Regions from separate parts of the Chitinophaga nivalis genome, predicted to be linked through region 2. Evidence: riboswitches for the same ligand, from Rfam matches in the RefSeq annotation. Region 2 holds a riboswitch; each other region holds the start of a gene.

Region 1 (4,268 bases), 5.5 Mb from region 2:
GTTAATACACTGATGTTGTTAACTACCGATCTTTGAGCAGTTCTTGAATGCTCGGGAGCTTGCGCTGTGTTTGACATATGAGGTGATGTTAAAGTTTTACCTACTCTGTTCTGGCTTTTCGGTATCCGCCATTGATTATATATATGTATATCAGAAAAGAATGCTGATCATCTCCGGAAAGAGAAGTCAAATGTGAGTAGATAACACCCGGAATGGGATAATATTGGTCAGTTAGTGTCCTTTTAAATGGTGCATTGATGTTATGGTATTTGAGGGTTGGGAATGAGGTTAGGAACTGGTTATTTGAGATCGTAAGTTTTTACGCTAATAGATAACAGCGCTTAATTTGATTTTGTTCATGAATGAGAAAAAATTTCAAAAAAAATTCTAATACAGAATGTAAGCATTCCTTATTATTATCTTGTTGATATGATTTGAATTTGTCTATGGTATTTGCGTTGTAAGCATGTCGCTCCTGGTCGCAAAGTGTTTTGTTATTGGCCCGGGTATTTTCTTGCGTTGTTTTAAAGGGCTGATACTGGTGCGGTTGCTCAATCCCAGACAATCTGCCCCCTAAGGATACATTCTTGCGACGGATGTAAATGGTTGCGGAGTTTGTGCATTTAATGACCTCAAAAAAGGGAAACACTAAGCGATTATGATCAACTGCTCACTATACTTATATCGCAAAACATACCTTTTTGAATTGATATTATGAGAAGCATATTGAAGCTGCCATATGGAAATTGCCAGGGCCATCGAATCTGGATGCTACCGCACCAGTTCTCTGGTTCGGTAGGTTGAAACCCATCTGCGAAGCTTGATATAAATTTATTGTAACGGATATAGAAAAATTGGAGAAAGGATTTTGCAGGAGTGAAATAAATACAATCATAACCAGTAAGCTCTCTCGGGGGAGTGATCCCAATCCTGACAATAATTTCAATTTAAAATTATCAAGTGAAACATGATTGCTTCTTAGATAACCTATCGTCTATTGGTGAATGTTTTTTTGAATTTTGACCACTACACATATGGGGATTTCTTAAACGTTGAGGAGCCTCTTTGTTAATATATTGTTGATTTCCTGAGAAGGATATTTATCGCATAGGGTATTTATCAAACGGTGCAAGCATTGAGAAAATATCGTCACTAATACTTGTGTTATCCTCTAATGTTTTGGTTGTTTTCACTCCTTCAATTAATTTAATGGGGTAAGGAATCAAAAATCAAAGGAAGTTTTTTGCGGACTACGAGGGACAACTTTCGAACCTTCTGATAGATGATCTATCTAAAATTGAGGATTTTTGTAAAGGACATCGACATCTTATAGATCAACGACATTCAGCTAAGCATTTTTACAAACATCTTCAACCCTAAAACTTTTAATTGCGCTTTGAGAATAAATAATTTGGTTACCACTGCACTCATACACTTGCATCCAATAATAAATAAATCTTAAATTTTCAAAATTTATTGTACCCATTAACCCAAACTTCTGTCACTATTAAAAGCAGAAATTATGCGAATTCTTGATCTCCGACATAACGAAGGTACTGTGCGCGCTGCCAATACTTTTTACTGAACCTAGTTTATTAAATACGAAATCCTGGTAATGCTTCATGTCACGGGCAAACACTTTTAGAAAAAAATCATAATCTCCAGAGATATTATAGCATTCAACTACCTCGTCAATCTTGAGAATATCCGCCACAAAACTATGTCCGATTTCCCGGTCATGTTGTTTTAGCTTGATATTGCAAAATACAATAAATCCCTGGTTGAATTTTTCCGGGTTGAGCAGTGCAATATATTTTTTGATGTAGCCATTGTTTTCCAGTCGTTTGACCCGTGCAACGACAGGCGAGGATGACAGATTAACTTCCTCGGCCAGCTCTTTAATCGTCCGGCTCGAATCATTCGTCAATAGCTTTAATAGTTTCAGATCGATCTCATCTAGTTGGTCCATAGCATAAATAACTTTAATGGCCATAAAAATAAAAAAATTACAGCATAAATAGCTAAAAGTAGTTTCAAATACGGCATTTTTTACTTAATTCTTGGTATTTAATAAGTTTTTATGGTCAAAAACATAACTTTGACAGCAATTTAATACTTCTGTTCTTTTCATATTTCAACAATCAGGAAAGGTTTTACTTAGCGGTGAATTAAAAGGGAATCGTGTGCAAATCACGAGCTGTCGCGCAACTGTAAGTAACACAACAGGGCTTTACAATAGTGGTCACTGCGAAAGCGGGAAGGCTGGTAAAAGCTGTTACAAGTCAGGATACCTGCCTTTGCTGTATTGGTCGATGCTTCCGCGTAAAGAGGTCATTGGTCAGATTGTACAAGTTTTAAGCCCATCAAGGCTTGATCACGCCTCTTCATGTACATATCTCTTCCTTAGGTCCTTTCTTTAGTGGTCGCAGCGTTTAATTGATAATTAAGTTAGCTATAGAATAATTGTTTTTTGAAAATAAAATAATTGCAACAACTAATGGAAGCGATCATATCAGAAAGTTCGAAAGTAAACGAACAAAAATACAGGGAAAATATTCAGAATACCATCAAGGATAATTTTGTGTTCACGCTGAAGAGTACATGTTTAGATGAAAACTATCACCCCTCAAGTCAAACGCGTCTGACAACCAATTTTGCAAACTTGGCCAGAGGAGCTAATCGCCAACAAAACTTACGTAATGCCTTAAATATGATTAACAATCGATTCAATGCATTGGCTCATTTGGATAATCCTAAAGGTGATCGTTACCTTGTAGAACTTGAAATCATCACAGTAACGATGAGTATTGGTGATAAGAATGGTATTAACAATCTGCCGTTGATTGAAGTTTTAAAAACGAATATTTTTGACCGTAAGACTAGCCAGCGTATCGAAGGTATTGCCGGAAATAATTTTTCCTCTTATGTTCGTGATTATGATTTCAGTATTTTATTGATCGAGCACAATAAAAATAAATCTAATTTTTGTATTCCTGAAAATTTTGGTGATTTGCACGGAAAACTTTACAAGTGCTTTGTGAGTTCAGCCACTTATAAAGAGCACTTTAAAATGTCTCCGATCATTTGTCTAAGTGTATCGGGCAACAAAACGTATACCCGCACTGAGTATCAGCATCAGGTTCTGGGTTTTGAGTATCTGCAGGATCAGTATTCTATCACTGATGAATATTTCTCTAAAATGGGCTTAAAAGTTCGTTTTTTCATGCCTCCGAACAGTGTGGCACCGATGGCTTTTTATCATTCCGGAGATCTGCTTGCTGATTATACTGATATTGGACTAATCAGCTCAATCAGTACGATGGAGACTTTCCAGAAGATTTATCGCCCTGAAATTTACAATGCAAATTCAGGGGCTGGGAAAATTTATCAACCTAGTCTTAAACACGAAGATTATTCACTGACCCGCGTGGTTTATGACCGTGAAGAGCGCAGCCGACTGGCTGTTGAACAGGGTAAATATGCTGAAGAGCATTTCATTAAACCTTACCAGGATATTCTTGAGCAGTGGGCTGCTAAATTCGCTAATTAATAAATCAAAGAAAATAAGAAACAACAATGGAAAAACTATTACCAACCTCAATTGTAGGAAGTTTACCTAAACCAGCCTGGCTTGCACCACCTGAGAAACTTTGGTCGCCCTGGAAATTAGAAGGAGATCAGTTATTGGAAGGGAAACAAGATGCTTTGCGCATTTCTTTGCAGGAACAACAATTGGCTGGGTTAGATATCATTTGTGATGGTGAGCAAACACGCCAACATTTCGTAACCACTTTTATCGAGCATTTAAGTGGTGTAGATTTTGAAAATCGCAAAACTGTGAGAATTCGTAACCGTTATGATGCGAGTGTTCCAGTGGTTGTAGGTGATGTTGCACGTCAAAAAGCAGTTTTTGTTGAAGATGCTAAATTTTTACGTAGACAGACTAATAAGCCTATAAAATGGGCATTACCGGGACCGCTTACAATGGTAGATACCTTATATGATGACCATTACAAAAGCCGGGAAAAATTAGCGTGGGAATTTGCGAAAGCACTCAATGAAGAAGCAAGAGAGCTGCAGGATGCAGGGGTAGATATTATCCAGTTTGATGAACCTGCATTTAATGTGTTCTTTGATGAAGTGAACGATTGGGGAATGGCAGCATTAGAAAGAGCCATTGAAGGTTTACACTGCGAAACTGCAGTGCATATTTGCTATGGTTATGGAATACAAGCCAATAACGATTGGAAAAAAACATTAGGTTCAGA
Region 2 (4,268 bases):
TTATTGCCTATCTGATTATACCGTTCGCCGGTATAGATAAAACTGTAGTTGAGGGTGAGTGCTTTCCAGTCGATGCCGGCGAGGAAAGTTCCGCTATGCCAGGGTGTGTAGGGAATCTGTGCACCATAGTTAAAGGCATTTTTACCGGTGGTTCTGTCCCGTGCATCCTGGTAGGTATACGTGAGTGCCAGGTTCAGCATCACGTCACGTATGGGCATCCAGGCACTGTTGATGTTCACATCGGTACCTTTGATGATGACCTGTCCGAGGTTCATCATCGACCATCCGAAGAGGTTGGCAGCAGGTACCGCCACAATTTTATCCGTTGCTTTTATATAGTAGGCATCTGCCTGTATGGACAGGTATTGCCAGCTGCCACGGAATGCTTTGGTATAGGTGAACCCGGCGTCATAGTGTTTTACATATTCCGGGCGCAGGTTGTTGTTGCCGATGTAGGTATAATACAGGTCGTTAAAGGTAGGCATCCGGAATATATTCTTATAGAACGCCCGCAGCCAAAGATTCTGGTGCGCCAATGGCTGCCAGGCAACCGAAATGGCAGGCGTATATTCTCTTTTATTGCCGGCGCCTTCGTAGGCTTTCACCGATTCATTCACGAGAGTAGCCAGGAGGTTTCCCTGCATTTCAAAACGTTTGAAGTGCCATCTGCTGGCGAGCGATACGAGCCCGGTATAGCGGGAGGGATAAGGAAACCGTTGGATGTTGGCGTTCAGGGTATTGACGATGACATCACCGGAGAGGGAGGCTTCCCACCACGGTGTAAAGGTATATTTGTTGGCGAGGGAGGCGTATACTTCCTGCTGCAGATAACGGTTCTGGAGAAACCCTGCTTCGTTCAGGTACTCCGGATCAGTATATACATTGTAGAAGTTGCTATACTTCACATTCGCCATAATGCTGTATTTGCGGCTTATTTTTTTACTCCAGGTACCCTGTGCGAACATGTCCTGGTCTTTCAGGTGCTGCCCATAGGTATAGTGGCCGGCTACTGTAGCGCCGGGCAAGCCGCGGGCGGAGCTATAGTAATAGTATTTCAGGTTCCAGGTGCTGCTATCGCGTAATACCCCATTGAGGGCGGCTTCTGCACGGAAGGCGTTGACGTTGCCGTTCTGGCGTACCAGGAGCGAGTCGTAGTCCGGACCGATGAGATGAAATTTATAGCGTCCATTGGCGTTGATCCATTCCGTACTAACGGTGGCGGTTATACGTTTATTGATCTTTTGCTGCCACAGAATGGCGGGATTGATCAGGCCGGAAGAACCGGTTTTAACGCTTACCTTACCGTGTATGGTTTCTCCTTCGTTAAACACAGGTATTTTGGATTGCAGAAAGAGTACGTTACCGGCGGAGAAGGCGCGGGCCGGCTGGAAGATGTTGTTTTTTTGTCCGTTGTATAAAGATATTTCCGCTATATTATCGAGTGAAAATTTGCTGAGGTCTACCTGTCCGTTCTGTACATTGCCGATCATCATGCCATCATAGAATACGGTAGTATGGTGACTGCCCATACTGCGCACGTTGATGGTTTTTAGCCCGCCAACGCCACCATAGTCTTTTAGCTGCACGCCGGAAAAATAACGGATAGCATCGCCTACGGAAAGGCTGTTGAGCCGTTCCAGTTTTTTGCCGGTAAGCGTTTGTACCGGCGTAACCGGGTTAATGTATGCCGGTATTCGTTTGGCGTCTACACGTACTTCCCGTAACGTGTCTTTGGTTGTTGTCTGCGCAACGGCGTTCCCGGCAATAAGCAAATATATACCTGAAGCCACAGGCAGAAATCTAAGTAAACACATGATGGATTATACTTCCAAAGCGCTTGGGGAGTGCGAATAATACAAGAAGAGAGATATGTCTTATAAAGACTTACATCCCCGGCCTTTCACCCGAAAGCGCTGATGAATAAATACAATTGGCAGGTCTTCTGGCTCTCCTGCTTTTCCGGTAGGCCTTCCCATGTAACGGACACACAGTGGCATAGTAGAATTCCGGAAAAACACTTCTTCGCACAGGTGGAAGAAGGCAGGATCACAGCTACGGGGATAGCTCCGGTTTTACACCGGATTCCCTTTTAATATATCTGCGGGGCAGACATAACCATTTGTGGCTGCAAACCTACGCTTTGTCAGGGGAATATCCAAAAGAGAAGGGGAAGCGGCATGATTCCTGAAAACTAATCCCTGGAGTCTTTTTACAGCCTGTTAATGGAATGTACTGTTAATACAGCTGGCGTTGGTTGTTGCCGCTGTCTGAGGAGGAACCGGACCGGGTATATGGTCTGAAAACGGGTATAAAATTCCCCGTTCCTGCTTAATCATAGAGGAATAGCCGCTACAAAGTATTTGAAATGATTATTCCAAGCATAAGAACTTAATTCGATGAACCTCCCATATAAAGTTCCCGAACCGTCACACTGGTTGCACTGCGATGATGAAACTTTTGTCTTACCGGATGGTACCGGAGAAAAATTCTATAGAGACTTGCTCATGGAGTCTCCCGTGGCGATGGCAATATACACTGGTCCTGAAATGTGTGTCCGGCTGGTCAATGAGGCGATGCTGGATATCTGGGATAAAAATAACGGTGTGATCGGTAAACCCTTGCTGGAAGCGGTACCGGAACTGAGCGGTCAGGTGTTCAGCACCTTGCTCGATGGTGTATTTACTACGGGGATACCTTACATAGGAACAGAAGACCCCGTGCGTATCCGGCGGAAAGGTCAGCCGGATATCCGCTATTATAAACTTATTTATAAACCGTTATATAACGAAAGCAAATTACTGTATGGGGTGATGAGTACAGCTGTCAATGTTACCGACCTGGTACTGGCCCGGGAGGAACTGCGGGAAACAGAAAAGCTGTACCGCAATGCGGTAGATGTGGCAGAACTAGGTACCTGGAGCAAGAACCTCCGGACCGGATTCGTTACATATTCTCCCCTGATCAGTGAATGGTATGGACTACCAGCAGAAGCCTGCAGTATGGCCGTATTCCATGGTTGCATACACGAAGCCGATCAGCAACGGGTGGCCGCCCTGCGGCAGCAGGCCATTGATACCAGCGGGTTGTATGACTGTACTTTTCGGGTGGTGAATAAAACACTGCAGAAAGAACATATCCTGCATGCAAAGGGCATGGTGATTACAGGAAAAGACGGACAGCCGGAATCTATTATGGGGATGGCACGGGATATCACACTGGACCGGATGACATCCATGCAGCTGGAAGAGCTGGTACAAACCCGTACCCAGGCATTGGCTGCTGCCAACAAAAGCCTGCGTCAGATCAATGACAACCTGCAGCAGTTTGCTTATATCGCCAGTCATGATTTGCAGGAGCCATTGCGGAAAATTATCACCTTCTCCGGTATTTTGCAGAAAACACAGGCACATCAGGATACATCCGGCCAGTTATATCTCGGCAAAATATCTGGTGCCGCGCAGCGCATGTCTCATCTCATCAGCGATCTGCTGGATTACTCGCGGGTGGAAAACAGTAAAGCGGTATTTATGCCCACCAGACTGCAAGACATTCTGCAGAATATTTATATTGATTTTGAAGTATTGATTCATCAGCAGCATGCCGTAATAGAGACGGCGCCATTACCGGAAATTGCCGCCTTACCGCTGCAGATGAATCAGTTGTTTTATAACCTCATCGGCAATGCATTGAAATTTACCCGGAAAGGCATTCCGCCTGAAATAAAATTAACGGCGGCGATGCTCACACCAGAAGAAGTACAAGAGTATTCCCTGCCTTATAGTACCCAACCTTATACACACATCGTTATACAGGATAATGGAGTAGGATTTGATCCGCAGTTCGCAGAAGAGATTTTTCTTATTTTTCACCGCTTGCACAATTATCAGGAGTATGAAGGTACCGGCATCGGATTGGCATTATGCCGGAAGATTGTAGAAAACCACGGTGGCCGCATCTATGCGACCAGTAATAAGGAAGAAGGCGCGGCTTTTCATATTCTGTTGCCGCTGTCAAGACCCTGAGGAATATTACTATAAATAGTGCGGATATAAAATTGCTTTTTTATTGATAGGGTGCGTAATTTTATACTTTCCGGACGATATCATCCGGGTGTCATATAGGAATGTATTTTTAGTCACCATTTTAATAACTGTCAGCATTGAGCAAGGGGAAATCAGCGTGGGTAAATGACTTAAAGGTGTACCTTTCTACGCATAAATGGATGGCGGCCGCGATCTGTTTTGTTACATTATTACGACTTTCTTTTA
Region 3 (4,268 bases), 2.9 Mb from region 2:
GTATACCTGTTGTCCAGGTTCGGATTCATCCGGGGCGAAGCGGAGTATGGAGAAGATGTAAAGGTTTATTCGCTTAAATACAACCGGCTGAACAGTGTGCATATCCGCTATGAAAACAACGTTTTCCAGCCTTTTACAGACGCACCTACCGGGTTGGTGCCCTATGGCCTTCCGATCGTACACGTGCACCAGCTGCAGAATCTTTTTCACGCCCTTACCCGGGATGAACTGACTTTATTCGAATAGCAGGCTACGATAAAGCCGGTACGGGCAGCCCTTCAGCAGGTCGTTCCCTGTACCGGCTTTATATAAACAACGAGGCAACTACAGTCTTCCGGCTACTACAAAAGCCAGGAAAAGTACCCCGATCAGTATTAAGCCGATGAAAGCCACCCAGGATACCTTCGGATGTGGCAATGATTGCAGTGCAGGCAATATTTCTGCATTCACCTCATACAGCTTATCATCCGTTTTGCGAACGCACCATATTTTGCCAATGGGGAAAAGTGGAATCCAGTAAATATGTACATACGTTTGTCTGACTTCAAATTTTACAAAGTCAGGGATATCGTTGGCGATACCGATATCTGCCAGCTGAAAGGATTTCATGCAGAAACTTCTGCGGCCATAAATAATCATAGTATAGGTTTTAGGGGATTAAAATCATTACAGGGATCCAATATATAATTTTTAAACCACATATTACATTTCCCCTCCTGATGGCCGGCAAACATAACAGCTATGAATACACGAATGATGCTGGTCGGGCCCATACGCCTGGTATGGCGCTAGACATAAAAAAAGAGCCGGTAATAGTACCGGCTCTCATCAATGGTTTATAACAAACAATGCGGGGAAATGAATCAATGAAAGACCGGGAGGGCAGGAAAGTAATAACCTGTATATTGAACTGTTTGTTTCAGGGCACCAGTATTGGCATTATATATCAGCCATCTGTTATTGTTGCTGTTCCCCCATTCTGCGCCGAGCGTAGGAACCACCAGTTCCTGTTTCGCATCATTATACCGTACTGCAGATCCATAGAAATAGTGGCCGGCAGGCAGGGTAATAAAGGGAGCTGACAGCGAAGACGGTGTACCGGGAATATAACGATACACGGTAGTGCCGCCATATTCGAGCATACCACCAATACCGGGGGCTTCTTTCCGGGCAGCGATGTATACCACATTGCCTGCTTTGCCGGCTGTAATAGAACCGGATCTCCAGGAGAGATATGCCCAGGCATTCGTTACTTTAAAGGGCAGTTTGGTTTCGGTAATCTGCAACGTCACCGGATCAATCCTCACCAATGCCGAATCGCCGGCAGCCCATACTGCACCATCATTGGTGCGGGCAAAGCCAATCGTACCTTTCGCATGTTTTTTTACAATGCTATAGTTACTGGCCTGCAGTATTACAATACCATCATCTTTCGTAAGGGTAAAAATGTAGTTGCCGGATAACAGCATATCACCGGCGGAACTGTTGATACCAGCCACTTTGGCGCCAATAGCAGGAGCACTGAGGCTAACGCGGTAAATCCCATCGGCAGCACTCAGCAAGCCACGGGTACTATCTATACCCAGAAAGGCATGCCCTTCATCCTGCGGCAGGGTGGCTATGCGGCCGGTTTCTTTCATGGTATAGGCATCCGTGACCACCATAGGTCCACCTACTTTTACGACCATATACATTTTGCCTTTAAAGATGGTGGCAAACTGCAGGGTGGCTGTAGTAGGCCCCAGGTTCTTCAGCGGATTTTCCAGCTTATACACTCCCTGGGTAACCTTATTACTGTCGTAGCTGTAATAGGCCATGTCGCCGTTGTTGGTGGCATATTGCCCTTCGTGCAGCATGAAAAATCCATTCTCATACTTACCGGTAACCTTTACCTGGTATACAACAGAATCAACACCATTCCGTTGATCACCTGAGGTAAATACAATGCGGTAATCTCCGCGTTCTTTGGCGGCAAAGCGGTAAGCAGCATCATGACCGGCTGCCTCGCCGTTGACCGTCCAGTTAAAATTTTTTCCGGGTGGATAACCGGGAGCCGGCTGCAGCAGGCGGCTATCCCCTACTGCCATATTATACCGGAGTGTGGCAGTCTCACTGACTGGTGATGAGGGAGGGACTTCATTTTTACGGCAGGATACTACCGTCAGTAAAAAAAGGGCGCTCATCCATGATAGTACATGTCTTTTCATTTTCTCTTTTTTAAAAGATGAGTATGTGGGAGGTTAAGGGTACTTATATGTCATCATCATCTGTTGCATTATAGTTACAGCCAAATAGGTAAAACTGTTACTGTCCGCTCATAGGGTTTTAAATTACATGATACAAAGGCAACAAACGTTCATCCTGTTTTCAACATACAAAACAGCTATACAGCATACCAGCTACTGTATGAACGTGGAAATTTATAATACTAAAACGTGCACAGGATTAGCCTGTGATCTGTCATCCGCAGCCATAAATGATAAAACGAGAAAAGAAAGCCATAGTCTGGCTTGCATTCCTTGCCTTTCACCCGAAAGCGCTGAATGATTAATGGCAGCTGGCAGGTCTTCTGGCTTTCCTGCTTTTCCGGAGGGGCCTTCCCGTTATGCCGCAGCACAACAGTGGCGAGGAGAATAATTCCGAAAAAACGACAACTGCCATGGCAGTTGTGCAGGATTACAGCTACGGGGATAGCTCCGGTTTCACACCGGATTCCCTTTTAATATACCGGCACTACACCGGTATAACCAATTGCGGTCACAAACGTACGGTAAGTATATGTAATCACCAAACAGGAAACAGGAAATAAACACTGCAGGGAGCAAGATAGCAACAGTTATTTTCAGGGGGCAGGATAGCATCGCCTTCAAAAGATACATACCTACTGTCTGCTTATACAAACATACGCGCTATCGGCTATACCTACCTGTAACCTACGTCCGTAAAGGGTTAGGGCTACTTATTCTCAACAATTAATTACCACTTGCCGGTTTCGTTAGTACAAATGCTGCTACGAAAAAAAAGCGGACAGGTAGTCTGCAGTAGCCATTCATCCGGCTTTAGGACTGCGCTCCCGCATATGTTCATTGGCCCATGCTGCGAGGTTATATAAATGAGGCAGGAGGCTCTCTCCTTTCGCCGTCAGGGAATAATCAACTCTTGGCGGAATCTCCGGATACATTTGCCGGGCAATCAGTCCGTCTTCCAGCAGGTGTTTCAAAGTAGCCGTCAGCATTTTCTGCGAAATATCGCCAATGGCTTCCTGCACCTGGTGATAGCGCATCGGATGATTGGTTTGTCCTAAAGTAAGTACGATCATCATCGCCCATTTATTCCCGATACGATCAAAGACATCCCTTACCGGACAAAAGTCTATACTCTCTTCATTTTTCAAAAAAACTTTCATAGTAGTTGATTGATTTTCATCATTACATACCTATAGGTACGTAACGCACCTTGCCGTGCCATATTGTTTGATATTCAATGTGTTAATACATTTGATACCCTAAAGTTATTATATAAATTATTAACAAATTTATGATGAAACGGACTTATCGCATTACGACCATTATTTTTCTTGTCATCCTGTTTTTAACGGCTATTACTGATCTGATGAGAATGGATTTTGTACTGACCACGGTACGGCATCTGGGTTATCCGGATTTTCTGCCGCTGTTGATTGGTACCGGAAAATGTATCGGTATTATTCTTTTAAGTCTTCCCCGTTATACACCGTGGAAGGAATGGGGTTATGCAGGCTTTACTGTTTTATTTCTCAGCGCAGCAGCCTCACATGCCTTTGCGGGGGATGCTTTGGGCCATATCCTGCCGCCATTGATATTTGAAACGTTGTTACTCGTTTCTTATTTCAGCATGCGTAAAGTAGTGCATAATGCTACCGCATAATGTTTACGTATCCTTCTTCTTTGCTGCCCTGGTAAAGGAGAAGGATCAGCTTTATCGTCAGTGTTGATTTTTGCCGGCAGGAGGTTATAAAGATGCGTGCGGGAGTTCAGATGAGGCTTGTTTGTTTTGTATGGATTAACTAATGGAATGGAGTGGTGGATCATATAGGCAATGCGACAGGCACCAATGAAAAAAGGTTCCAGCAGATGCTGAAACCTTTTCTTTTTGTGACCTCGTCTGGATTCAAACCAGAAACCTTCTGATCCGTAGTCAGATGCTCTATTCAGTTGAGCTACGAAGCCATTTTGTTTTTTCTCTTTCGAGATGGCAAATGTAGAAGTTTTTACGATTCTAACAAATTA

The links. A riboswitch is a leader RNA that binds a small molecule or an ion and turns the genes downstream of it on or off. The one in region 2 is predicted to bind cobalamin.
Region 1: it holds a riboswitch for cobalamin, as region 2 does, so the genes downstream of both, OL444_RS08680 (DUF1852 domain-containing protein) here and OL444_RS27885 (TonB-dependent receptor plug domain-containing protein) in region 2, are expected to answer to the same signal.
Region 3: it holds a riboswitch for cobalamin, as region 2 does, so the genes downstream of both, OL444_RS18660 (DUF5074 domain-containing protein) here and OL444_RS27885 (TonB-dependent receptor plug domain-containing protein) in region 2, are expected to answer to the same signal.

What each region holds. Positions count from the first base shown of each region.
Region 1 covers NZ_JAPDNR010000001.1:2,108,435-2,112,702, forward strand. Annotated here, with positions in the region: gene OL444_RS08670 (inclusion body family protein) at 1-77, opposite strand, end outside; gene OL444_RS08675 (Lrp/AsnC family transcriptional regulator) at 1,508-1,993, opposite strand; cobalamin riboswitch at 2,132-2,313, shown strand; gene OL444_RS08680 (DUF1852 domain-containing protein) at 2,498-3,550, shown strand; gene OL444_RS08685 (methionine synthase) at 3,577-4,268, shown strand, end outside.
Region 2 covers NZ_JAPDNR010000001.1:7,654,005-7,658,272, reverse strand. Annotated here, with positions in the region: gene OL444_RS27885 (TonB-dependent receptor plug domain-containing protein) at 1-1,790, opposite strand, end outside; cobalamin riboswitch at 1,916-2,135, opposite strand; gene OL444_RS27880 (PAS domain-containing sensor histidine kinase) at 2,397-4,022, shown strand.
Region 3 covers NZ_JAPDNR010000001.1:4,713,869-4,718,136, reverse strand. Annotated here, with positions in the region: gene OL444_RS18670 (hypothetical protein) at 1-246, shown strand, start outside; gene OL444_RS18665 (hypothetical protein) at 325-639, opposite strand; gene OL444_RS18660 (DUF5074 domain-containing protein) at 864-2,207, opposite strand; cobalamin riboswitch at 2,543-2,767, opposite strand; gene OL444_RS18655 (winged helix-turn-helix transcriptional regulator) at 3,050-3,406, opposite strand; gene OL444_RS18650 (DoxX family protein) at 3,538-3,906, shown strand; tRNA gene OL444_RS18645 (tRNA-Arg) at 4,135-4,208, opposite strand.